3 regions of the Streptomyces sp. NPDC047971 genome follow, and region 1 is predicted to be linked to each of the others. Evidence: riboswitches for the same ligand, from Rfam matches in the RefSeq annotation. Region 1 holds a riboswitch; each other region holds the start of a gene.

The links. A riboswitch is a leader RNA that binds a small molecule or an ion and turns the genes downstream of it on or off. The one in region 1 is predicted to bind cyclic di-AMP.
Positions count from the first base shown of each region.
Region 2: linked by a shared signal. The riboswitch ahead of AB0D99_RS01695 (LysM peptidoglycan-binding domain-containing M23 family metallopeptidase) and the one ahead of AB0D99_RS13515 (M23 family metallopeptidase) in region 1 are both predicted to bind cyclic di-AMP.
Region 3: linked by a shared signal. The riboswitch ahead of AB0D99_RS05275 (C40 family peptidase) and the one ahead of AB0D99_RS13515 (M23 family metallopeptidase) in region 1 are both predicted to bind cyclic di-AMP.

Region 1 covers NZ_JBEZNW010000011.1:68,903-76,351, reverse strand. The annotation lists gene AB0D99_RS13525 (HPr family phosphocarrier protein) at 1-114, shown strand, start outside; gene AB0D99_RS13520 (GntR family transcriptional regulator) at 276-959, opposite strand; gene AB0D99_RS13515 (M23 family metallopeptidase) at 1,123-1,905, opposite strand; cyclic di-AMP (ydaO/yuaA leader) riboswitch at 1,918-2,084, opposite strand; gene AB0D99_RS13510 (pitrilysin family protein) at 2,288-3,685, opposite strand; gene AB0D99_RS13505 (pitrilysin family protein) at 3,682-5,028, opposite strand; gene AB0D99_RS13500 (DNA topoisomerase IV subunit A) at 5,252-7,449, shown strand, end outside.
Region 2 covers NZ_JBEZNW010000001.1:389,348-396,796, forward strand. The annotation lists gene AB0D99_RS01670 (STM4014 family protein) at 1-952, shown strand, start outside; gene AB0D99_RS01675 (STM4013/SEN3800 family hydrolase) at 973-1,794, shown strand; gene AB0D99_RS01680 (STM4012 family radical SAM protein) at 1,791-3,122, shown strand; gene AB0D99_RS01685 (STM4011 family radical SAM protein) at 3,136-3,990, shown strand; gene AB0D99_RS01690 (SGNH/GDSL hydrolase family protein) at 3,977-4,744, opposite strand; gene AB0D99_RS01695 (LysM peptidoglycan-binding domain-containing M23 family metallopeptidase) at 4,933-5,871, opposite strand; cyclic di-AMP (ydaO/yuaA leader) riboswitch at 5,876-6,065, opposite strand; gene AB0D99_RS01700 (tyrosine-protein phosphatase) at 6,416-7,228, shown strand; gene AB0D99_RS01705 (DUF6126 family protein) at 7,238-7,393, opposite strand; gene AB0D99_RS01710 (XRE family transcriptional regulator) at 7,414-7,449, opposite strand, start outside.
Region 3 covers NZ_JBEZNW010000003.1:258,317-265,765, reverse strand. The annotation lists gene AB0D99_RS05305 (adenosylmethionine--8-amino-7-oxononanoate transaminase) at 1-699, opposite strand, end outside; gene bioB (biotin synthase BioB) at 692-1,951, opposite strand; gene AB0D99_RS05295 (8-amino-7-oxononanoate synthase) at 2,097-3,263, shown strand; gene AB0D99_RS05290 (ATP-binding protein) at 3,433-3,882, shown strand; gene AB0D99_RS05285 (LysR family transcriptional regulator) at 3,947-4,858, opposite strand; gene AB0D99_RS05280 (LysE family translocator) at 4,931-5,560, shown strand; gene AB0D99_RS05275 (C40 family peptidase) at 5,696-6,172, opposite strand; cyclic di-AMP (ydaO/yuaA leader) riboswitch at 6,176-6,373, opposite strand; gene AB0D99_RS05270 (hypothetical protein) at 6,688-6,993, opposite strand; gene AB0D99_RS05265 (ATP-dependent Clp protease proteolytic subunit) at 6,999-7,449, opposite strand, start outside.

The sequences.
Region 1 (7,449 bases):
CAGGGCGGCGAGGAGATCGTGCTCGCCTCGGACGCCGATGGCGCCGAGGCCGCTCTGGACCGTCTGGCCAAGCTGGTTGCCGAGGGGCTCGACGAGCTTCCCGAGACCGTCTGACCGAATTGCCATGGAGCCGCACCCGCCGATATGACGGCGTGTGCGGCTCCATTGTTTTCGCCGCCGCCCCGGATGTCGGCCCGCACGGAATACCGCAGGACATAAAAGGGCAGCACGAAGAAGGCCCTGAGAATTCCTATTCTTTGTATACGGCCCGCGTGTTAATTCCGGGCGCTCGCGGTGTTTACGACGTGTTGCGAAGACCTCACACGACCCCGTTCCGGACGCTTCAGCCGGTGCTGCGCCAGCGAACGCTCGGCATGCAGCGCGGTCAGCGCGCGGGCCCGCTCGGCGTCTCCGCGGGCCACGGCGTCGACGATCGCACCGTGCTCGGCCCATGCCTCCACGGGCTGGGCGGCGGGTTCGACGGCGTACATCCAGGCGATCTTGTGCCGCAGCTGGGTCAGCAGCGCCGTGAGCGCCGGGCTGCCCGACGCCTGCGCCAGCGTCTCGTGGAACCAGCCGCCGAGCGAGTGCAGATCCTCGCCCTGACCACGCCTGGCCCGCTCCTGTCCCAGCCTGACCAGGCCCCGCAGCACCTTGAGATGGGCGTCGGTGCGGCGCTGGGCGGCGCGGGCGGCGCCGAGCGGCTCCAGGAGGGACCGTACGTCCAGCAGGTCCGCCGCCTCCTGCTCGGTGGGCTCGGCGACATGGGCGCCGGCATGGCGGCGGCTGATCACGAAGCCCTCGGACTCCAGCGTGCGCAGGGCCTCGCGGACCGGGACGCGCGAGACCCCGTACCGGCGGGCCAGCTGCTCCTCGGTCAGCCGGCTGCCGCATGCGAGGACCCCGGAGACGATGTCGTCCCGAATCGCCGTGCATACCGAGTGCGCGGGAACGCGCATCTTCGACCTCCGCCTTCATCCGCGCGAAACGGTTCGTCGGCGACTCTATTGCAGCCGGGCGGAATTTCCGAAGGAGATCCGGGAACATGGATATCTTTTGGCCAGCGAAAAGCCCCGGCTCAGGACGAGCCGGGGCTTTTCTGACGCTGTTTCGCGGACTGCGTCAGACGTTCACGCCGCGGGCGCGCAGGTACGCGACCGGGTTGATGTCGGAGCCGTACTCGGCGGTGGTGCGCGCCTCGAAGTGGAGGTGCGGGCCGGTCGAGTTGCCGGTGGAACCCGAGAGACCTATCTGCTGGCCCGGCGTGACGGCCTGACCGACCGAGACACTGATGGCCGACAGGTGACCGTACTGGGTGTACGTGCCGTCGTTCATCCGGATGACGATGTTGTTGCCGTACGCGCCGCCCCAGCCGGCCTCGACGACGGTGCCGGAGCCGACGGAGACGACCCGGCTGCCGGAGGCGGCGCGGAAGTCGACGCCGGAGTGGCTGCCGGAGGACCAGAGCGCGCCACCGGCCTGGTAGCTGGTGGTCACGTACGAACCGGCCACGGGGAGCTGGAAGGAGTTCAGGCGCTTGCGCTCCGCCTCGCGGGCGGCGCGCTCCTTGGCCTCGCGGATCTCCTTGGCGCGGGCCTCGGCCTTGCGCTTCGCCTCCGCCTTGCGCTTCGCCTCGGCCTTGGCCCGTTCGACGGCCTCGGCGGCCTCGCGCTCCTGGGCGGCGGCCTGGGCGTCGATCGTGACGGCGAGGGAGTCCGCCGCGACGATCTGGGTCAGTCCGGTGTCCTCCGGCGAGGGGGCGTCCGGGTCGGCGGCGAGTGCCGGGGAAGCGAGGGTTCCGATGACGCCGGTGGTGGCGATGGTCGCGATGCCGGCGATGCCCGCGCCACGGCGCGCCAGACGGCTCGGACCACGATGCTTCCCGGTGGCACGGGTGAACGCCATGTAGTGGCTGATCCTTTCCTTCCTTCTCGCCTACCGGGTTAGCTGACGGGTTCGGAGCAGGAAGGTCTCCTACGGGCCCCTCCGCACGGGTGCGAAGGCGTCCGATTCACCCCAGGGACTTCGTGTGGGTCCCCGGCTCCCCAGGCTCGCGCCTGACGGGGACTCGGCGATGACTGTCCGATGCCACGGGCTCGCGGCGGGTTCAACTGGCGAACAGCCGGACCGACGCTAAGCGGATCGTCTTTCAATCACCAAACAGACACGCTCGTTTGTAAGACATGCCACAGGGCATACGACCCCCCTCTCCCGCAATGCGGACAAAGGGGAGGACCCCGCCATACCAGGATGACGGGGTCCTCGGAGTGGTGCGTGGGCGCCTCGATCAGCCGGTGACCACGGTCACTTCACCGATTCCGAGCGCGCGTACCGGCTCCTCGATCTGCGCCGCGTCACCGACGAGCACGGTGACCAGACGGTCGACCGGGAAGGCGTTCACGACCGCCGCGGTCGCCTCCACCGTGCCGGTCTCGGCGAGGCGCGCGTACAACTGCGCCTGGAAATCGTCCGGAAGGTGCTGCTCCACCTGGTCGGCGAGCGTCGCGGCGACGGAGGCGGCCGTCTCGTACTTGAGCGGCGCCACACCCACCAGGTTCTGCACGGCCACGTCCCGCTCGGCGTCCGTCAGACCCTCGGCGGCGAGGGTGCGCAGCACCTTCCACAGGTCGTCAAGTGCCGGGCCGGTGTTGGGGGTGTCGACGGAACCGCTGATGGCCAGCATCGAGGCGCCGTGGCCCTGGCCGTCGGAGCGCAGCACCTGGCCGAAGGCGCGGACGCCGTAGGTGTAGCCCTTCTCCTCACGCAGGACGCGGTCCAGGCGGGAGGTGAGGGTGCCACCGAGGCAGTACGTGCCGAGGACCTGGGCCGGCCAGACGCGGTCGTGCCGGTCGGCACCGACACGGCCGATGAGCAGCTGGGTCTGCACGGCGCCCGGCCGGTCCACGATGACCACGCGGCCGGTGTCGTCGGCCGTGATCGGCGGGACCGGCCGCGACTCCGCCGCGTCCCCCGTCCACGCGCCCAGCGACTCGGCGAGGACCTTGTCCAGGTCCACGTCGGTCAGGTCCCCGACGACGACGGCCGTGGCCGCGGAGGGCCGGATGTGCGCTTCGAAGAAGGCGCGGACGGCCGTGGCGTCGATCGCCTCCACGGTCTCCTCGGTCCCCTGGCGCGGCCGCGACATGCGCGAGGTGGCCGGGAACAGCTCCTTGGAGAGCTGCTTGGCCGCCCGGCGCGCCGGGTTGGCGGTCTCGTGCGGGATCTCGTCGAGCCGGTTGCGCACCAGGCGCTCGACCTCGCTGTCGAGGAAGGCGGGCGCGATCAGGGCCTCGGAGAGCAGACCGAGCGCCTTGGGCAGCCGGGAGACGGGGACCTCCAGGGAGACCCGTACGCCCGGGTGGTCGGCGTGCGCGTCGAGCGTGGCGCCGCAGCGCTCCAGCTCGGCGGCGAACTCCTCGGCCGAGTGCTTGTCCGTGCCCTCGGACAGGGCACGGGCCATGATCGTGGCCACGCCGTCCAAGCCCTCGGGCTCGGCGTCGAGGGGGGCGTCGAGGAAGATCTCGACGGCCACCACCTGCTGGCCGGGGCGGTGGCAGCGCAGCACCGTCAGGCCGTTGTCCAGCGCTCCGCGGTCCGGGGCGGGGAAGGCCCAGGGCTTCGCCGTGCCCGCCTCCGGCTGCGGGTGGAACGTCATGCTCGTCAAAGACGCGGCAGCGTCGGTCACTGGTCCGCTCCCTCTTCCTCGTCGCCGTCGCTCTGTTCGGTACCGGTGGGCTCGTAGACGAGCACCGCGCGGTTGTCGGGGCGCAGCCGGGCCGCGGCCACCGCCCGCACCTCCTCCGCGGTGACGTCCAGAACCCGGTGCACGGCCGTGAGGGCGAGCTGCGGGTCGCCGAACAGGACCGCGAAGCGGCACAGTTCGTCGGCCCGGCCCGCGACCGTGCCGAGCCGGTCGAGCCACTCGCGCTCCAACTGGGCCTGGGCGCGCTCCATCTCCTCGGGCGTCGGGCCCTCGGCGGCGAACCTGGCCAGCTCCTCGTCGACGGCGGCCTCGATCCGGGGCACCTCGACGCCGCCGGACGTCTTGACGTCCAGCCAGCCCAGGGACGGTGCGCCGGCCAGCCGCAGCAGGCCGAACCCGGCCGCCACCGCCGTGCGGTCGCGGCGGACCAGGCGGTTGTGGAGCCGCGAGGACTCGCCGCCGCCGAGGACGGTCAGGGCCAGGTCGGCGGCGTCGCACTCGCGCGTGCCGTCGTGCGGGAGCCGGTAGGCGGCCATCAGGGCGCGGGCCGGGACCTCCTCCTCGACGACCTCGCGCAGCTGCTCGCCGATCGTGTCCGGCAGGGTGCCGTCGCGCGGCGGCAGCTTGCCGTCGTGCGAGGGGATCGACCCGAAGTACTTCTCGATCCAGGCCAGGGTCTGCGCCGGATCGATGTCGCCGACGACCGAGAGCACCGCGTTGTTCGGCGCGTAGTACGTGCGGAAGAAGGCCCGCGCGTCCTCGAGGGTGGCCGCGTCCAGGTCGGCCATGGAGCCGATCGGCGTGTGGTGGTACGGGTGGCCCTCGGGGTACGCGAGGGCGGTGAGCCTCTCGAAGGCCGTGCCGTAGGGCACGTTGTCGTACCGCTGGCGGCGCTCGTTCTTGACGACGTCCCGCTGGTTCTCCATGGACTCGTCGTCCAGTGCGGCGAGCAGCGAGCCCATGCGGTCCGCCTCCAGCCAGAGCGCCAGCTCCAGCTGGTGGGTGGGCATGGTCTCGAAGTAGTTGGTGCGCTCGAAGCTCGTCGTGCCGTTGAGCGAGCCGCCGGCGCCCTGCACCAGCTCGAAGTGGCCGTTGCCCTGGACCTGCTTCGAGCCCTGGAACATCAGGTGCTCGAAGAGGTGGGCGAGGCCGGTGCGGCCCGCGACCTCGTGGCGCGAGCCGACGTCGTACCAGAGGCAGACCGCGGCGACCGGGGTCAGGTGGTCCTCGGAGAGCACCACCCGCAGGCCGTTGGCCAGCCGGTGCTCGGTCGCTGTCAGGCCGCCGGAGCCGGCCTCTGCCGTGGCCGTGTGACCCATGGGCATGTACGTCCCTTCGATCGCGATATGGAAAGTCCTGCCACCCTATGCAAGCGCACCGACACCTCGCGAAGTTCCCGCAGGTTCGAGGCGTCCCTCTTCCGGGTCGTGGGGGCGCGTCGGACGGCTGACGGCGGACGCTACCCGGGTCGCGGTCGGCGTTGTCGGTGGGACGGTCCACAATGGTCCGCGTCAGATCAACCTTGTTGGTGAAGGAGCCGCAGCCGCGATGGCCCGCCGCAGCACGAAGACACCGCCGCCGGACGACGCGTTCGAGGAGAGGATCCTCGACATCGACGTCGTCGACGAGATGCAGGGCTCCTTCCTCGAGTACGCGTACTCGGTGATCTACTCCCGCGCGCTGCCCGACGCCCGGGACGGCATGAAGCCGGTGCAGCGCCGCATCGTCTACCAGATGAACGAGATGGGCCTGCGCCCCGACCGCGGCTATGTGAAGTGCGCGCGCGTCGTCGGCGAGGTCATGGGCAAGCTGCACCCGCACGGCGACGCGTCGATCTACGACGCGATGGTCCGCATGGCGCAGCCCTTCTCCATGCGGCTGCCCCTGGTCGACGGCCACGGCAACTTCGGCTCCCTCGGCAACGACGACCCGCCGGCCGCCATGCGGTACACCGAGTCGAAGATGGCCGCCGCGGCGCTGATGATGACCGAGTCGATCGACGAGGACACCGTCGACTTCGCGCCGAACTACGACGGCCAGGAGCAGGAGCCCGTCGCCCTCCCGGCGGCGTACCCGAACCTGCTGGTCAACGGCGCGTCCGGCATCGCCGTCGGCATGGCGACGAACATGCCGCCGCACAACCTCGGCGAGGTGATCGCGGCCGCCCGGCACCTGATCAGGCACCCGAACGCGGACCTTGAGGCGCTGATGCGTTTCGTGCCCGGCCCGGACCTGCCGACGGGCGGCCGGATCGTCGGCCTGTCCGGCATCAAGGACGCCTACGAGAACGGCCGCGGCACGTTCAAGATCCGCGCCACGACCACGGTGGAGACCGTGACGGCCCGCCGCAAGGGCATCGTCGTCACCGAGCTGCCCTTCACGGTCGGCCCGGAGAAGGTGGTCTCCAAGATCAAGGATCTGGTCGGATCCAAGAAGCTGCAGGGCATCGCCGACGTCAAGGACCTCACCGACCGTTCCCACGGGCTGCGTCTGGTCATCGAGGTCAAGAACGGCTTCGTGCCCGAGGCGGTCCTGGAGCAGCTGTACAAGCTGACGCCGATGGAGGAGTCCTTCGGCATCAACAACGTGGCGCTGGTCGACGGCCAGCCGCTCACGCTGGGCCTCAAGGAGCTCCTGGAGGTCTACCTCGACCACCGCTTCGACGTGGTGCGCCGCCGCTCCGAGTTCCGGCGCGGCAAGAAGCGCGACCGGCTGCACCTGGTCGAGGGCCTGCTCGTCGCGCTGCTCGACATCGACGAGGTCATCCGCCTCATCCGCTCCAGCGAGAACTCGGCGCAGGCCAAGGAGCGCCTGATCGAGCGCTTCTCGCTGAGCGAGGTCCAGACGCAGTACATCCTGGAAACCCCGCTGCGCCGGCTCACCAAGTTCGACCGGATCGAGCTGGAGACCGAGCGCGACCGGCTCAACGGCGAGATCGACGAGCTGACCGGGATCCTGGACTCGGACAACGAGCTGCGCAAGCTGGTCTCGTCCGAACTGGCCGCGGTGGCCAAGAAGTTCGGCACCGACCGGCGCACGGTCCTGCTGGAGTCGGCGGGCGCGCCGGTCGCCGCCGCCTCCCTGGAGGTCGCGGACGACCCCTGCCGGGTCCTGCTGTCCTCGACGGGGCTGCTGGCCCGCACGGCGACGGAGGAGATCCCCGCCGCCGCGGAGGGCAGGCGTGCCAAGCACGACGTGATCGTCTCCGTGGTCCCGGCGACGCAGCGCGGCGATGTCGGCGCCGTGACCTCCGCCGGACGGCTGCTGCGGATCTCGGTGATCGACCTGCCGCAGCTGCCGAACACGGCCACCGCGCCGAACCTGGCGGGCGGGGCGCCGCTGGCCGAGTTCCTCACACTGGAGGACGGCGAGACGGTGGTCTGCCTGACCACGCTCGAGGAGTCCTCGCCGGGACTGGCGCTCGGCACCCTGCAGGGTGTCGTCAAGCGTGTGGTGCCGGACTATCCGGCGAACAAGGACGAGTTGGAGGTCATCACCCTCAAGGACGGTGACCGGATCGTCGGCGCGACGGAGCTGCGCACGGGCGAGGAGGACCTGGTCTTCATCACCTCCGACGCCCAGCTCCTGCGCTTCCAGGCGTCGCAGGTACGGCCCCAGGGCCGCCCCGCGGGCGGCATGGCGGGCATCAAGCTGGCCGCGGGCGCCGAGGTGCTCTCGTTCACGGCGGTGGACCCGGCCGCGGACGCGGTCGTCTTCACGGTGGCGGGTTCCACGGGCACGCTGGA
Region 2 (7,449 bases), on a different contig from region 1:
CCGCTGGTACGCGTCGTTCACGGCGGCCACGGCCGAGCTGGCCCGGACCGTGCGCGGCGCCGGGGCGGCCCTCGTCGACGACCCCACCGAGCTGGCGGTGCTGTTCGACAAGCGGCTCGCCCATGCCCGGCTGCGCGAGGCCGGCGTCCCGGTACCCGACGCGCCGACGTCGGGGGCCGACGGCGCGGCCGTGCGCGACTGGGCGGACGTCCGCGCCCTGATGACGGCGTGCGGGCTGCGCCGGGTCTTCGTGAAGCTCGCCCACGGCTCGTCCGCCTCGGGGGTGCTGGCCGTGGAGACGAACGGCGCCGGCCGGGTGCAGGCCACCACCTCCGTGGAACGCGCATCGGACGGGAGGCTCTTCAACTCCCTGCGGGTGCGCCGCTACACGACGGAGCGCGAGGTCGCCGCGGTCGTGGACGCGCTCGCCCCGGACGGACTGCATGTGGAGCGCTGGCTGCCGAAGGCGGCGCTGGGGGGACGGGTGGCCGACCTGCGCGTGGTGGTGATCGCCGGCCGGGCCACCCATGCCGTCGTCCGGACCAGTCGCTGCCCCATGACCAACCTCCATCTGGGCGGCACCCGGGGCGACATGGGCGCCGTGCGTGCTGCGGTGGCCGGCGCGGGCGGTCGGTGGGCGGACGTGCTCGACGTGTGCGAGCGGGCCGCGGCGGCCTTCCCCGGGACGCAGTGCGTCGGCGTCGATCTGCTTCCGGCCGTCGGCTGGCGGCGCTTCGCCGTCGGCGAGGTCAACGCCTTCGGCGACCTCCTCCCCGGCCTCACCGGCCTCCCGGGCAGCGGCGCGGAGGGCCAGGACACCTACGCCGCCCAGGTCTCCGCACTCCTGCGCCGAAACCCCTCTCACACCACCGCCACCATCAGCACTTTGAGCACTACCAGCACCTTGAGCACCTTGAGCACCTTGAGCACCACAGGAACGAGTACCGCGTGAACCGGCCCCCCTCACCCGACATGAACGCGATCGTGGGCAGCCACGATCTCCTCCTGGTCACGCTCGACACGCTCCGGTACGACGTCGCGGCCGAACTCGCCGCCGCCGGCCGCATCCCGAACCTGGCCCGCCATCTCCCCGACGGCCGCTGGGAGCGCCGACACGCCCCCGGCAGCTTCACCTACGCCTCCCACCAGGCGATCTTCGCGGGCTTCCTGCCGACCCCGGACACCCAGGGCCCGCACCCCCGCCTCTTCGCCGCGCGGTTCGCGGGCAGCGAGAGCACCGCCGACGGCACCTTCGTCCACGACACCCCCGATCTGGTCTCCGGTCTGGCGAAGGAGGGCTACCGCACCGCCTGCGTCGGCGGTGTCGGCTTCTTCAACGGCCAGGGTCCGCTCGGCTCCGTGCTGCCCGGCCTCTTCGACGAGAGCCACTGGGAGCCCGGCTTCGGCGTGACCTCCCCCACCTCCTTCGCATCCCAGGTGACCCGGGCCGAGGAGATCGTCGCCGCGCTCCCGCGCGAGCGGCGCCTCTTCCTCTTCGTCAACGTCTCCGCCCTGCACCAGCCCAACTGGTTCCATCTGCCCGGCGCGACGCGGGAGTCCGGTGACACCCGTGCCTCCCACGCGGCGGCGCTGGAGTACGTCGACCGGCACATCGGCCGGCTCTTCGCCGCCATGAGCAGCCGCAGGAGCTGCTTCGCGATCGTCTGCTCCGACCACGGCACCGCCTACGGGGAGGACGGCTTCACCGGTCACCGCCTCGGCCACGAGGTCGTGTGGACCGTCCCGTACGCCCACTTCCTCCTGCCCGGCCCGGAGCGGGAGACGATCGCGTGACCGGGGGCCCGCGTCCGTACGAGAGCTACGTCTACGCCTACCCGCACAAGACCGCGTACCGGAGGCTCCCCGACCCCGCGCCCTCGCTCGCCGCTCTGTGGGCGGACGAGCCGAAGGACGCCCTCTCCCTCTACGCGCACATTCCCTTCTGCGAGGTCCGCTGCGGCTTCTGCAACCTCTTCACCCGGATCGGCGCCCCGGACGACCTGACCGGCCGCTACCTCGACGCGCTCGACCGGCAGGCGACGGCGGTACGGGAGGCGCTGGGCGACGCCGGACCCGTCCGCTTCGCCACGGCCGCGTTCGGCGGCGGCACCCCCACGTTCCTCACCGCCGGCGAGCTGGAGCGGCTCTGCGACATCGCGGAGAAGCGCATGGGCGCGGACCTGCGGAGCGTCCCGCTCTCCGTGGAGACCTCGCCCTCGACGGCGACGGCGGACCGGCTGGCGGTCCTGGCCGATCGGGGCGCCACCCGTCTGAGCATCGGGGTGCAGAGCTTCGTCGAGGCGGAGGCCCGCGCCGCCGTGCGCCCCCAGCGCCGCGCCGACGTCGAGGCCGCGCTCGGCCGCATCCGGGACACCGGCGTGCCCGTCCTCAACATCGACCTGATCTACGGCATCGACGGCCAGACCGAGGAGTCCTGGACCCGCTCCCTCGACGCCGCGCTCGCCTGGGCGCCCGAGGAGCTCTACCTCTATCCCCTCTACGTCCGCCCGCTCACCGGCCTCGGCCGGCTCTCGCCCGGCGCCGACCTGGAGTGGGACGAGCAGCGGCTGCGGCTGTACCGCCACGGCCGGGACCATCTGCTGGCCCGGGGCTACGCGCAGGAGTCGATGCGGATGTTCCGGCGCGCCGACGCCCCGCCGCAGGGCGCCGACGACTACGCCTGCCAGACCGACGGCATGATCGGCCTGGGCTGCGGGGCGCGTTCGTACACCTCCTCGCTGCACTACTCCTTCGACTACGCCGTGGACATGCGAGAGGTCCGCTCGATCATCGACGCCTACACCGGGACCGGGGACTTCACCCGCCCGGAGGTGGGCCGGTGGGTCGACGCGGACGAGGCGCGGCGCCGCCATCTGCTCCAGTCCCTCCTGCAGGCCCGGGGCATGTCCACGGCCTCGTACGAGGAGCGTTTCGGCGCTTCGCCGTTCGCGGACTTCCCGGCCGAACTGGGCCGGTTCGAGGCGCTCGGCTGGCTGGATCCCACGGCGCCGGACGGGCTGCTGCGGCTCTCGCCCGAGGGGCTGGCCCACTCGGACGCGCTCGGTCCGGCGCTGTTCTCCCCGGCCGTCCGGGCGGCGATGGCCGCCTACGAGCCGAAGTGAACAGGGGGACGGCATGGACCTGACGATCCTCTACCGGGGCCCGCTCGCCTCGTGCGACTACGACTGCCCCTACTGCCCCTTCGCCAAGCGCCGCGACAGCCGGGAGCAGCTGCGCGCCGACCGCGCCGCGCTGGAGCGCTTCTCCGCCTGGGCGGCCGCGCGGAGCGGCGACCGGCTGAGGATCCTCTTCACCCCGTGGGGCGAGGGCCTGGTCCGCTCCTGGTACCGGCGCGCGCTCACCGAGCTGTCGCACCTGCCGCACATCGAGCGGGTGGCGATCCAGACGAACCTGAGCTGCCGCACGGACTGGGTGGCGGGGGCCGACCCCGAGACCCTCGCGCTCTGGTGCACGTACCACCCGGGACAGACGCCGTACGACCGCTTCCTCGCGAAGTGCCACGAACTGGCCCGCCGGGGAACGCGTTTCAGCGTCGGGATCGTCGGCCTGCCCGAGCACCTGGAGCACGCCCGACGGCTGCGGGACGCGCTCCCGTCCGAGGTCTACCTCTGGGTGAACGCCGCCGAGGGCCGTACGTACACCGACGAGGAGGCCGGGGACTGGACCGTCCTCGACCCCCTCTTCCCGTACAGCCGCCGTCCGCACCCCTCGGCCGGTCTCCCCTGCCGGACCGGCGAGTCGGTGATCTCGGTGGACGGTGACGGGACGGTGCGCCGCTGCCACTTCGTGAAGGCCGAGCTCGGCAACCTCTACGACGGTTCGTACCGCGCGGCCCTGCGGCCCCGCGCCTGCCCCCTCGCCGTCTGCGACTGCCACATCGGCTACGTCCATCTGGAGACGCTGCCGCTGTACGACGTGTTCGCCGGCGGCGTCCTGGAACGGATCCCCGCCCCGCTCAGAGAGGCATGAGGTCCGGGCGCTTGGCCTCCACGTAGTCCCCCGAGCTCTCGCCCCGCAGCCGCCTGCCGATCCACGGCACGAGGTACTCCCTGGCCCAGTTGATGTCGTCCCGGCGCACCTCCAGCGTGCCGCGCGGCGGCAGCGGCGGCCACGGCTGGTCCGGGTCGGCGGGCACGTCGAGGCCGAGGACCTGGGCGGCGCGCAGCGCGACCCGGGTGTGCCCCTCGGGCGAGAGGTGCAGCCGGTCGTCGTCCCAAGCCCGCCTGTCCTGAACCGACTTGAGCGACCACAGGTCCAGGACCGGGCAGCCGTAGCGGTCGGCGACGGCCCGGACATGGGCCGTGTAGGTGGCGATCTTGCCCCGCAGATGGCGCAGCACGGGCACGTCGCGGGTGTCGAAGCCGGTGGTCACCATGACGGTGCCGACGGCCGACGTCAGATCGGCGACGGCGCGCTCGAAGCGCTCGGCGACGTCGTCCGGGTCGGTGCCCGGACGGATGATGTCGTTGCCCCCCGCGCAGAAGCTCACCAGGTCGGGGGCGAGCTCCTTCGCCCTGGGGACCTGCTCCTCCACGATCTGGTCGAGGAGGCGGCCGCGCACGGCCAGGTTGGCGTAGCGGAACGCGTCGTGCTCCGGCAGCTGGTCGGCGAGCAGGACCGCGAAACGGTCCGCCCAGCCGACGTACGTCCCCTCGGGTCCGGGGTCTCCGACGCCCTCGGTGAAGCTGTCGCCGATCGCCGCGTACGACCCGAATGCGTTCATGTCTCTTGATCTCGAATCGTCTCCCACGGGACCTCATCTTTCCCTTATGGGTGTGACCTACGCGACCGTAAGGAGGGGTTGACGCCGGGTGAGATACGCCACCGGTCAAGATTCCGCCAAGCCGGAATACACCGGAACGCGAAAGGGCCCGGCACAGGTGCCGGGCCCGATCGGGTGCTGGGGGTACGTCAGAGGGTGACGCCGTGCGAGCGCAGGTAGGCCAGCGGGTCGATGTCCGAGCCGTAGCTCGGTCCGGTGCGGATCTCGAAGTGCAGGTGCGGACCGGTGGAGTTGCCGGTCGAGCCGGAGAGGCCGATCTCCTGGCCGCCGGTGACGGTCTGGCCGGCGGAGACGCCCAGGGAGGAGAGGTGGGCGTACTGCGAGAAGGTGCCGTCGGCGTGCTGGATGACGACCTCGTTGCCGTACGAGCCGCTGTTGCCGGCGGAGTAGACGGTGCCCGCGCCGACGGCCTTGACCGAGGTGCCGGAGGAAGCGATGAAGTCGACACCGGTGTGGTAGCCGGAGGACCACATGGCGCCGGAGGCGCGGTACGGGGTGGAGATGCCGCCGCTGACCGGGGCGACCCAGCCGGAGGACGCGGCCTTGGCGGGGGCGGACTCCGCCGGGGTGGACGCCGGGGCCTGGGTGGGCTCGGCCGTGCCGCGGTCGGCGCTGCGCGAGGCGCGCTCGCCCGAGGACTTCTCCGCCTTCGGGGCGGCCTTGGGCGCGGGGGCCTTGGCCGTCGACTTGGCGCCGAGGGTGAGCTTCATGCCGGGCAGGATCAGCGAGGGGTTCCCGCCGACGACCTGACGGTTGTCCTCGTAGAGCTTCTTCCAGCCGCCCGCCAGGTGGTGCTCGGCGGCGATCTTCGACAGGTAGTCGCCACGCACGACGGAGTACGTCTTCGGCTTGGCGGCCTTGTCGGCGGCCGGCGCCTTCGCGGGAGCGGCGGCGACGGCGGCGACGGCCTGCTCGGGCGTCACGGTCGGGGCGCCCTTGTCGGCGGCGTGGGCCCCGGTCGCTCCGAGGAGCGGAAGGGCGACGACGGCGCCACCGGTGCCGGCGGCGACGAATCCGCGCGTGATCGGGTTGACCTTGGGACGGCGATGCTTACCCTTTGCGGGCATGGCGAATTCCTCTCCGTCGCCTGCGAGGTGAGCTGTCGGGTTCGGACTGGAGATGTCCGGCCGCGTTCTCACGCGACTTAACCCCGAGCCGTCCGGATTCGACCGGTTCGGCGTACTTACCTGGGTCCCCCGCTCCTGCCGTACGTGGATGGGTGCGGAATCCGGGCGGTGGCAGGATTCGGCGGTCCGACCGGATTGAGCGTGACCGTAGACGAGCGGGGTCGGCGCGAACAAGCCACCGTTTTTCTCCCGCATTCGGGGCCGGGACATTCGCGCCGAATTCCGGTCACCCTCCGTGGAGGGTGGAACCTCGATTCCCTTTTCCGGTACGGAGATTGCCCGGAACGATCAGGCACGGTCCGTCACCTTTATGACGCTGCTCACGCACCGAAACCCATCTCCCCTATTACCAGGGCGCGTTATACCTAAGGCCCCAATTCGGACAGAATACCCATTCCCATGCCCCGGGGGTGTGCGCGGCCGCACCCACCCGGGATGATTGCCCCAGGAACAGATCCCGATCAGCCAACCTTCAGGAGCACTCGTGACGCAGCAGCTGCCCCAGGTCCCGTCGACCGAACCCGAGCTCGCCGGGGTGCGCAACTTCCGGGACGTGGGCGGCCTGCCGACCGTGAGCGGCGGGTCGGTGCGATTCGGACGCCTCTTCCGCAGCGGACACCTCGCGCATGCCACCGAGGAGGACGCGACCTTCCTCTCCACCCTCGGGCTGCACACGATCTTCGACTTCCGCAACCAGGCGGACCGGAAGGTCGAGGGCGCGGACGTCGAGCTCCCGGGTGTGCGAAATGTGAACATACCGCTCAACGACCCGGCCGACGGCAAGGAGTTCTGGAAGCTGGTCAGCACAGGCGAGCTGGAGCAGCTCCGCGCCATCCTGGGCGACGGCAAGGCGGCCGCCCGAATGTCCGATTCGTACCGGAAGATGATTGTCGAGCGGACCGCGGAGCACAGCCGCATCCTGCATGCGATGGCCGAGGACAGCGTTCCGGCGCTGATGCACTGCGCGGCCGGCAAGGACCGCGCGGGCCTCTCGATCGCCATCTCGCTGCTCGCGGTGGGCGTCGAGCGCGAGGCGATCGAGGCCGACTACGTGAAGTCGAACGACCCGCACCGTCGCTACAAGGTGCGCCGCAGCTCCACCGCCGCGGACGCCATGTCGCCCGAGGTGATGGAGCTGCTCAGCCCGCTCTTCGACGCACGCGTCGAGTACCTGCGGGCCGCGTTCGAGACGATCGAGCAGACCTGGGGCACGGTCGAGAGCTACCTCACGGACGGCCTCGGACTCGCCCCCGAGACCCGGGCGCGCCTGCGCGAGCGGCTCGTCGTCGAGGCGTGACCCCGCCCCCTACTGGTTCTGCCCGCCGAGCGTGAAGAGCAGATAGAGGAACGCGGCGAAGAGGTGCCCCGCCACGAGATAGGCGAAGAGCCGGAGCACCAGCCCCTTGGGGAACTTCCCCTCGCCGCGTTCTTCACCGGTGACAGGTGCGGACTTCTCGGACATATCTGCCTCTTTCGAAGGGCTCAGCTCGGATGCGGCGTTCCGCCGCCGAGACACAG
Region 3 (7,449 bases), on a different contig from region 1:
CAGCACCCGCAGGTACTCCGGCGCGTGGAAGCGCATCCCACCCGCGTTCTGCACCACCGGCTCCACGATCACCGCGGCGACCTCGTCCGCGTGGAGCGCGATCCGCTCCCGCAGCATCTCGGCGTACGACTCCTCGTAGGCGGTGGGCGGCGCGTCCACGAAGACCTGCTCCTGGAGCACGCCCGACCACAGCTGGTGCATCCCGCCCTCGGGGTCGCACAGCGACATCGGCTGCCAGGTGTCGCCGTGGTAGCCGCCACGCCAGGTCAGCAGCCGCTGCTTGCCGGGCTTGCCGACGGAGCGCCAGTACTGCAGGCACATCTTGGCCGCGACCTCGACGGAGACCGAGCCCGAGTCGCTGAGGAAGACGTGCTGGAGCGGTGCGGGGGTGATCTCCACCAGACGGGTGGCGAGCCGGACGGCCGGCTCGTGGGTGAGCCCGCCGAACATGACGTGGCTCATCCGGTCCAGCTGGCCGTGCGCCGCCTCGTTGAGCACGGGGTGGTTGTAGCCGTGGATCGCGGACCACCACGAGGACATGCCGTCGATCAACTCGTCCTGACCGTGCACCGGTTCGGCGAGGCGGAGCCGCACCCCGGACGCGGACGCGACGACCAGCGGATCCGTACGGCCCGGCATGGGGGCGTACGGGTGCCAGACGTGCGCCCGGTCCAGGGCGAGCAGTTCCTCGTTACGCATTCGGCGCGAGCTCCGTCCCGGCCCCGCGGCGGCGCACCGCCACCAGGTCCGTACGGGCTCCGGACGCCTCGGCCGGCTCGGCCTCGGGGGCGTCGGCCTGCGGAGCGTGGCCACCGCACGGCCCGCAGCCGGAGCCCGCCTCGGCGTGCGAACCGCAGCCCGCTCCCGCGTCGGCCGCCGAACCGCAGCCGGCCGAGGCCGCGGAGCCGCACCCGCCGGCCGCGGCGGCGGCGGCGGCCGAAGCGTCGGCGCGGTGCCGGGGCAGCGTGGTCGTGCCCATGCCCTCCACCTCGAAGCCCGCGTCCGCGATCATGTCGAGGTCCGCCTGACCGGCCTGGCCCTCGCTCGTCAGATAGTCGCCGAGGAAGATCGAGTTGGCGATGTTCAGCGCGAGCGGCTGCATCGAGCGCAGGTGCACCTCGCGTCCACCCGCGATCCGGACCTCCACGTCCGGGCAGACGAACCGCACCATCGCCAGGATCCGCAGGCAACGCTGCGGAGTGAGGTTCCACTCCTTCGCCAGCGGAGTGCCCTCGAACGGGATGAGGAAGTTCACCGGCACCGAGTCCGAGCCGAGGTCGCGCAGCGCGTAGACGACGTCGACCAGGTCCTCGTCGCTCTCGCCCATGCCCGCGATCAGCCCGGAGCAGGCCGACAGACCGGCGGCATGCGCCTTCTGCACGGTGTCCACCCGGTCCTGGTAGGTGTGGGTGGTCGTGATCTCGCCGTACGTCCCCTCGGACGTGTTCAGGTTGTGGTTGTAGGCGTCGGCGCCCGCCTCGCGCAGCCGCTCCGCCTGGCCGTCCGAGAGCAGACCGAGGCACGCGCAGACCTCGACGCCCTCGTTCTGCTCCTTGATCGCCTCGATGGTCTTGCCGACCCGCTCCACGTCCCGGTCGGTCGGCCCGCGGCCGCTCGCCACCAGACAGACCCGCTTCGCACCGCCGGCGACACCGGCGGCGGCGGCCTGGGACGCCTCGTCCGGCTTCAGCCAGCTGTACTTGAGGATCCCGGCCGTCGAGCCGAGCCGCTGGGAGCAGTACGAGCAGTCCTCCGGACACAGCCCGGACTTCAGATTGACCAAGTAGTTGAGTTTCACCCGACGCCCGAACCACTGGCGGCGCACCTTGCCGGCCGCGGCCACCACATCGAGCAGATCGTCGTCGGAGGTCGCCAGGACGGCGAGCGCTTCTTCACGGCTCGGCAGCTCGCGCCGCAGCCCCTTGTCCACCAGCGTGTTCAGCAGGTCCATAAAGGGTGATCCTGGCCTACCGCACACCTCGCGGCCAAGGAGGATCTGAACAAACGAGGCCGTTTGAGGTGTGTGCATGGCCACATCCTGACCTTGGCTCCGGACGGTTAGGGTCTGTGCGCTGCCTACAAAAGGGATCTGCCGCATGCACCGGGACGAGGACACCCGCGGGACCGCGTTCGACTGGACCGACACCGAGGCACGCCACCGCGAGCGGGCGGGGCTCGTCCGCACGCTCAGGCCCCGCGCCGCCGTATCGGACCTGCTGGACCTGGCGAGCAACGACTACCTCGGGCTGACGCGCCGGCCGGAGATCACCGAGGCGGCGGCCGAGGCGGCACGGCACTGGGGCGCAGGCGCCACCGGCTCGCGACTCGTCACCGGCACCACCCGGCTGCACACCCGTCTGGAGCACGAACTCGCCGAGTTCTGCGGCTTCGAGGCCGCCCTCGTCTTCTCCTCCGGCTACACCGCCAATCTCGCCGCGCTCACCGCGCTGAGCAGCCGCGACTCGCTGATCGTCTCGGACGCGGGCAACCACGCCTCGATCGTCGACGGCTGCCGGCTCGCGCGCGCCGAGACGGCCGTGGTCCCGCATGCCGACGCCGAGGCGGTGCGCAAGACCCTGCGGGCCCATGAGGGCCGCAGGGCCCTCGCCGTCACCGACTCCGTGTTCTCCGTGGACGGTGACAAGGCCCCTCTCACCGAGATCGCCGACGCGTGCCGCGCCCATGGCGCCGCACTGGTCGTCGACGACGCCCACGGCCTGGGCGTGCTCGGCGCAGGCGGCCGTGGCGCCCTGGCCGAAGCGGGTCTCGCCGGCGACGCGGACATCGTCGCCACCCTCACCCTCTCCAAGTCGCTCGGCAGCCAGGGCGGCGCCGTCCTCGGCCCCGCCCGGGTGATCGAGCACCTGGTCAACGCGGCCCGGACCTTCATCTTCGACACCGGACTCGCCCCCGCCGCCGCGGGCGCCGCCCTGGCCGGCCTGCGGCTGATCGACCGCGAACCCGGCCTCGCCGAGCGCGCGCGGACCGTCGCGACCACCCTGCACCGGCTGCTCACCGAGGCCGGACTGACCGCCGTACGCCCGGACGCGGCCGTCGTCTCGGTGCGAGCCCCCGCGCCCGAGGCGGCCCTGCGATGGGCGGCGGACTGTCGCGAACTGGGCCTCGCCGTGGGCTGCTTCCGGCCCCCGTCGGTCCCGGACGGCATCTCACGGCTGCGCCTGACGGCCCGCGCGGATCTGACGGACGCGCAGATCGACCGGGCGGTGGAGACGATCGTGCGCACGGCGCCCGCGGTCCACTGACCGCAGCAGTTCGCCGGTCCAAATACGGTCTGCCGTAGCAGAGTTCACCGCTTCGAGCGACACATATGCACAGATCTTGGTGGATCGCCGTACGGGGCGGGGCGATCGGTGGCACTCTGACGCCTAGCGCAATCCGGGCCGGGCCCGGTGGGAAAGGGACAGCGTCGCCATGGCAGACCACCAGGAAGCAACCGTCACTCTGCCGAGCGATCCCGCCTCGGTCTCCGCCGCCCGCAGATACGTCGCCGACATCCTGACCGGCTGGGGGCTCGCCGAGGCGTGCGACGCCGCCGACGCGATCCGGCTGATCGTCTCCGAGCTGGCCACCAACGCCGTCCAGCACACCTTCGGGCAGTCGCCCACCTTCACCGTCGACGTCCGGCTGGAGCGCGAGGAGCAGCTGCACATCGGCGTCACCGACAGCCATCCGCGGTGGCCCCAGCGACTCCCGGCGGCGGTGCAGCAGGACAACGGCCGGGGGATGGTCATCATCCGCTTCCTGGCCAAGGAGGCGGGCGGCCGGCTCTCGGTCACCCCGACCAGGGAGGGCGGCAAGACCGTCTGGATCAACCTCCCCTGGACCCCCTCAGCGAACCGGACCCCCGCGGTCCTGACCTAGAGCGTGTCGCAGAAGATCGTGTCCGGAACGTAGCGCCGCCCGCCGGCCCCGCGACGGCCGGCGTTCACGGGGCCGCACGGGCGAAGCCGCTCCGCAGCAGCGCCCGGAGCGACCGGGCCGCCGGCCCCGACTCCTCGCCGCGGTGCGCCACCGAGATCGTCCGACGGAACGACGTCGGCTCCAACGCCCGCACGCCCAGGGGAGACGCCGCCATCATGGCGACCATCTCCGGCACCACCGCCACCCCGAGCCCCGCGCTGACCAGCGCGCACACCAGGGCGTACCCCGGCGTCCGGCACACGACCGACGGGCTCACGCCGGCCCGGGCCAGCGCGCCCTCCACTCCTCGCCTCGACGGATGGTCCGGCGCGCTGCTGATCAACGGCTGGCCGGCGAGCTCCGCGATCGGCAGCCGGCCGGAGCCTTCCGCCAGCACATGGCCCGGCGCCGTGACCAGGACCAACTCCTCCACCAGCAGGGGCTCCAACGCGACCCCGGGCGGCGGCGGCGCGGGCTCGGCGGGCTCGTAGACGTGGGTGATCGCCAGATCGACCTCGCCCTCGGCCACCGCCGCCACCCCGCCCGGCGGCTCGTATTCGGCCACCGTCAGCTCCACGTCCGGATGAGCCCGGCGGAACGCGCTCAGCACCGGTGGGAGCAGATGGATCCCGACGGTGGTGAAGGTGCCGACCCGGAGCCGGCCGCCGGAGAGTCCGCTGAGCTGCGCCAGCTCGTGGCGCGCCCGCTCCATCTCGTCCAGGACACGGCGCGCTCGGCTGACGAGCAGTTCACCGGCGGGCGTCAGCCGCGCGCCCCGGTGGTGCCGGACGAGCAGCGCGGCGCCGGCCTCCCGCTCCAGTTTGGCGAGCTGCTGGGAGAGCGCGGGCGGGGTGTACCCGAGCCGGGCGGCGGCCCGGGTGATCGAGCCGTCCTCGGCGACCGCCACCAGTGCCGCGAGCCGCACCAGATCCTGCATAAAGGATTCCTTTGGCCAGACCCAGAAGATCGTGTCTACACACTAAAGGCTTGCGGCGGGCACGCTGGGGTCATGGACGGACAGCTGATCGCCTTCATCGGGGTCGCGGCGGGCATGGTGGCCATGCCGGGAGCCGACTTCACGGTCGTCGTACGCAGCGCGCTCGCCTCTCGGCGGGCCGGGGTGGCCAGTGCGGTCGGGGTGGCCGGCGGGCTCCTGGTGCACACCGCCCTCGCGGTGGCAGGCCTGGCGGCCGTGCTGATCGCGGTGCCGGCGCTCTACCGCGCCCTCCAGATCGCCGGTGGCGTGTACGTCCTCCACCTCGGCGTACAGGCCCTCCGCGGCGCGCTGCGGGCGACGGGGGAGGCCTCGCCCGCCACCGCGGGGGAGGCGCGGGTCGGCCGCGCGCTGCGCCAGGGGTTCCTCGCCAATGTGCTGAACCCGAAGGCGCCCGTGCTCTTTCTGAGTCTGCTGCCGCAGTTCGTGCCGGACGGTGTCGCGGTCGTGCCCCGCACACTGTTGCTGGCGTCCGTCGTGGTGCTGCTCGCTCTGCTGTGGTTCCCCCTGGTGGCCGTCCTGGTGGACCGCCTCGGTCACTGGCTGCGCCGTCCGCGGACGGCCAGGACCGTGCAGGGGGTGACGGGCGGCGCGCTGGCCGCCCTGGGGCTGACCCTGTTGTCGGCTCCCCTCGCGGGGAACTGAGGCGGGTGCGCGGGTGAGGGTGCGGCGGCGCCACCGCACCCCCCCCGTGAGGCCGTCGTTCAGCCGGCGAGGAGGCAGGCCGTCGGGGCTCCGGCCGGAGGGGCTCCGGCCGGTGCGGATCCGCCGGTCACCCGCTCATCGGACCCGGCCGTAGGAGATCTTGGCCGACCAGATCCTGTCGAGCTTCACCCAGGAGCCCTTCTTGGGCGAGTGCCAGATCTTGTTGTTACCGGCGTAGATGCCCACGTGGTACACCCGTCCACCCGAGTGGAAGAAGACCAGGTCACCCTTCTGCCGGCTGGAGGCGGAGATGTGCCGGGTCTTGTTGTACTGCTGCTGCGCGGTACGGGGCAGGGACTTGCCCGCCTTCTTGTACGAGTAGAGCGTGAGCCCCGAGCAGTCGAACCGGCTCGGTCCCGACGCTCCGTACCGGTAGGGCGATCCCTTCTTGGCCGCCGCGATGCTCAGCGCCTTGCCGGCGTGCGCGGTCGCGGCCTGGGCCTCGGGGGTGGCGCCCGGCGCCAGCATGGTGCCGCCGACGGCGGCGAGGGTGAGAGCCGAGACGGCTCCGGCCCGGGACAGCAGGGACGGGACATGAATCTGCGCAGTCATGCGCAACCCTTCGTCAGCCGCCTGTGAAGGATGACCTGTCGGGTTCGGGCTGGCGAAGTTGCCCGGCCGCGGCTGCGGCTTCACCCCGAGGCACGACCCCCATGCGCGGTCGTCCCGTACTGCTCGGGTCCTCCACTCCTGCCGATCCACTCCTGTCGACCAGACATCCGGGACGGCGGCAGGACTCGGCGTCCGCCCGGACCGCCCCGCCGTGGTGGCGGGGGCTTGTCGTCGTGAGGGATCTTGACTCACTTTCAGGGCGAAATCCGAGTTGAAACGACGCTATGTGAGGCTCCTCACGACTGATCCATTCGGGTGGACAGACATGTTTCGTGATCTTCTGAGATGGGGCTGACGAGCCCCGCACCAGGGGAGAAACGCCCGATTCAGCCAGATGCGTACACCTGTTGCGCAACTCACCCCGCACATATGTCGATTCATCGACTACGCCGAACGAGGGAGGCTTTCCGTGGCCGTGCTGGGCCGAGTGGACCTCGACACGACACGCGGAAATGTCAACTCGCGCGTGTCCCGGGCACGGTGACCCGCTCCGAACGGCGTTCCCCGTCCAACACCCGCAGCGCGCGGGCCAACGTCTCCGCGTGCACCTCGGCCTCGCCGCGCCCATGCATCACGGTCAGGGCGTCGCGCAGCGCGGTGGCCCGCCCCACCAGGGCCTGTGCCGCCCGTAGCGCTCCATAAGTATGCGAGATCCTGGATGGATTGATCCTCCCCAGGAGGTCCACGACGGCGAGGTAGGCGTCGACGACCTCGCCCTCGGCGCGGGTCAGGGCGGGCAGTGGCGGCAGCTCGGGGACCATCGCGCTCACCTCGCCCCGCGGCCGGACGACCCCCGGTTCTGGACCACGTGATCCACCAGGCCGTACGCGGTGGCGGCCGGCGCGTCGAGGATCGTGGTCCGGTCGATGTCGGCGTCGATCCGCTCGCGGCTCCGTCCGGTGTGGGTCGCCAGCATCCCGGCCGTCATCGCGCGCAGCCGGAGCAATTCCCGTGCCTGGATGTCCAGATCGCTGGGCTGCCCCCGCAACGGCTCCTCCATCGTGGGCTGCTGGAGCACGACCCGGGCGCCGGGCAGCGCGAGCCGCTTCCCGGGCGTCCCGGCCGCGAGCAGCACGGCGGCGGTGGACACGGCCTGGGCGAGGCAGATGGTCTCGACCTCGCAGGTGACGACCTGCATCGTGTCGTAGATCGCGGACATCGCGCTGGGCGAACCGCCGGGGGAGTTGATGTACAGCGAGATGTCCCGGTCGGGGTCG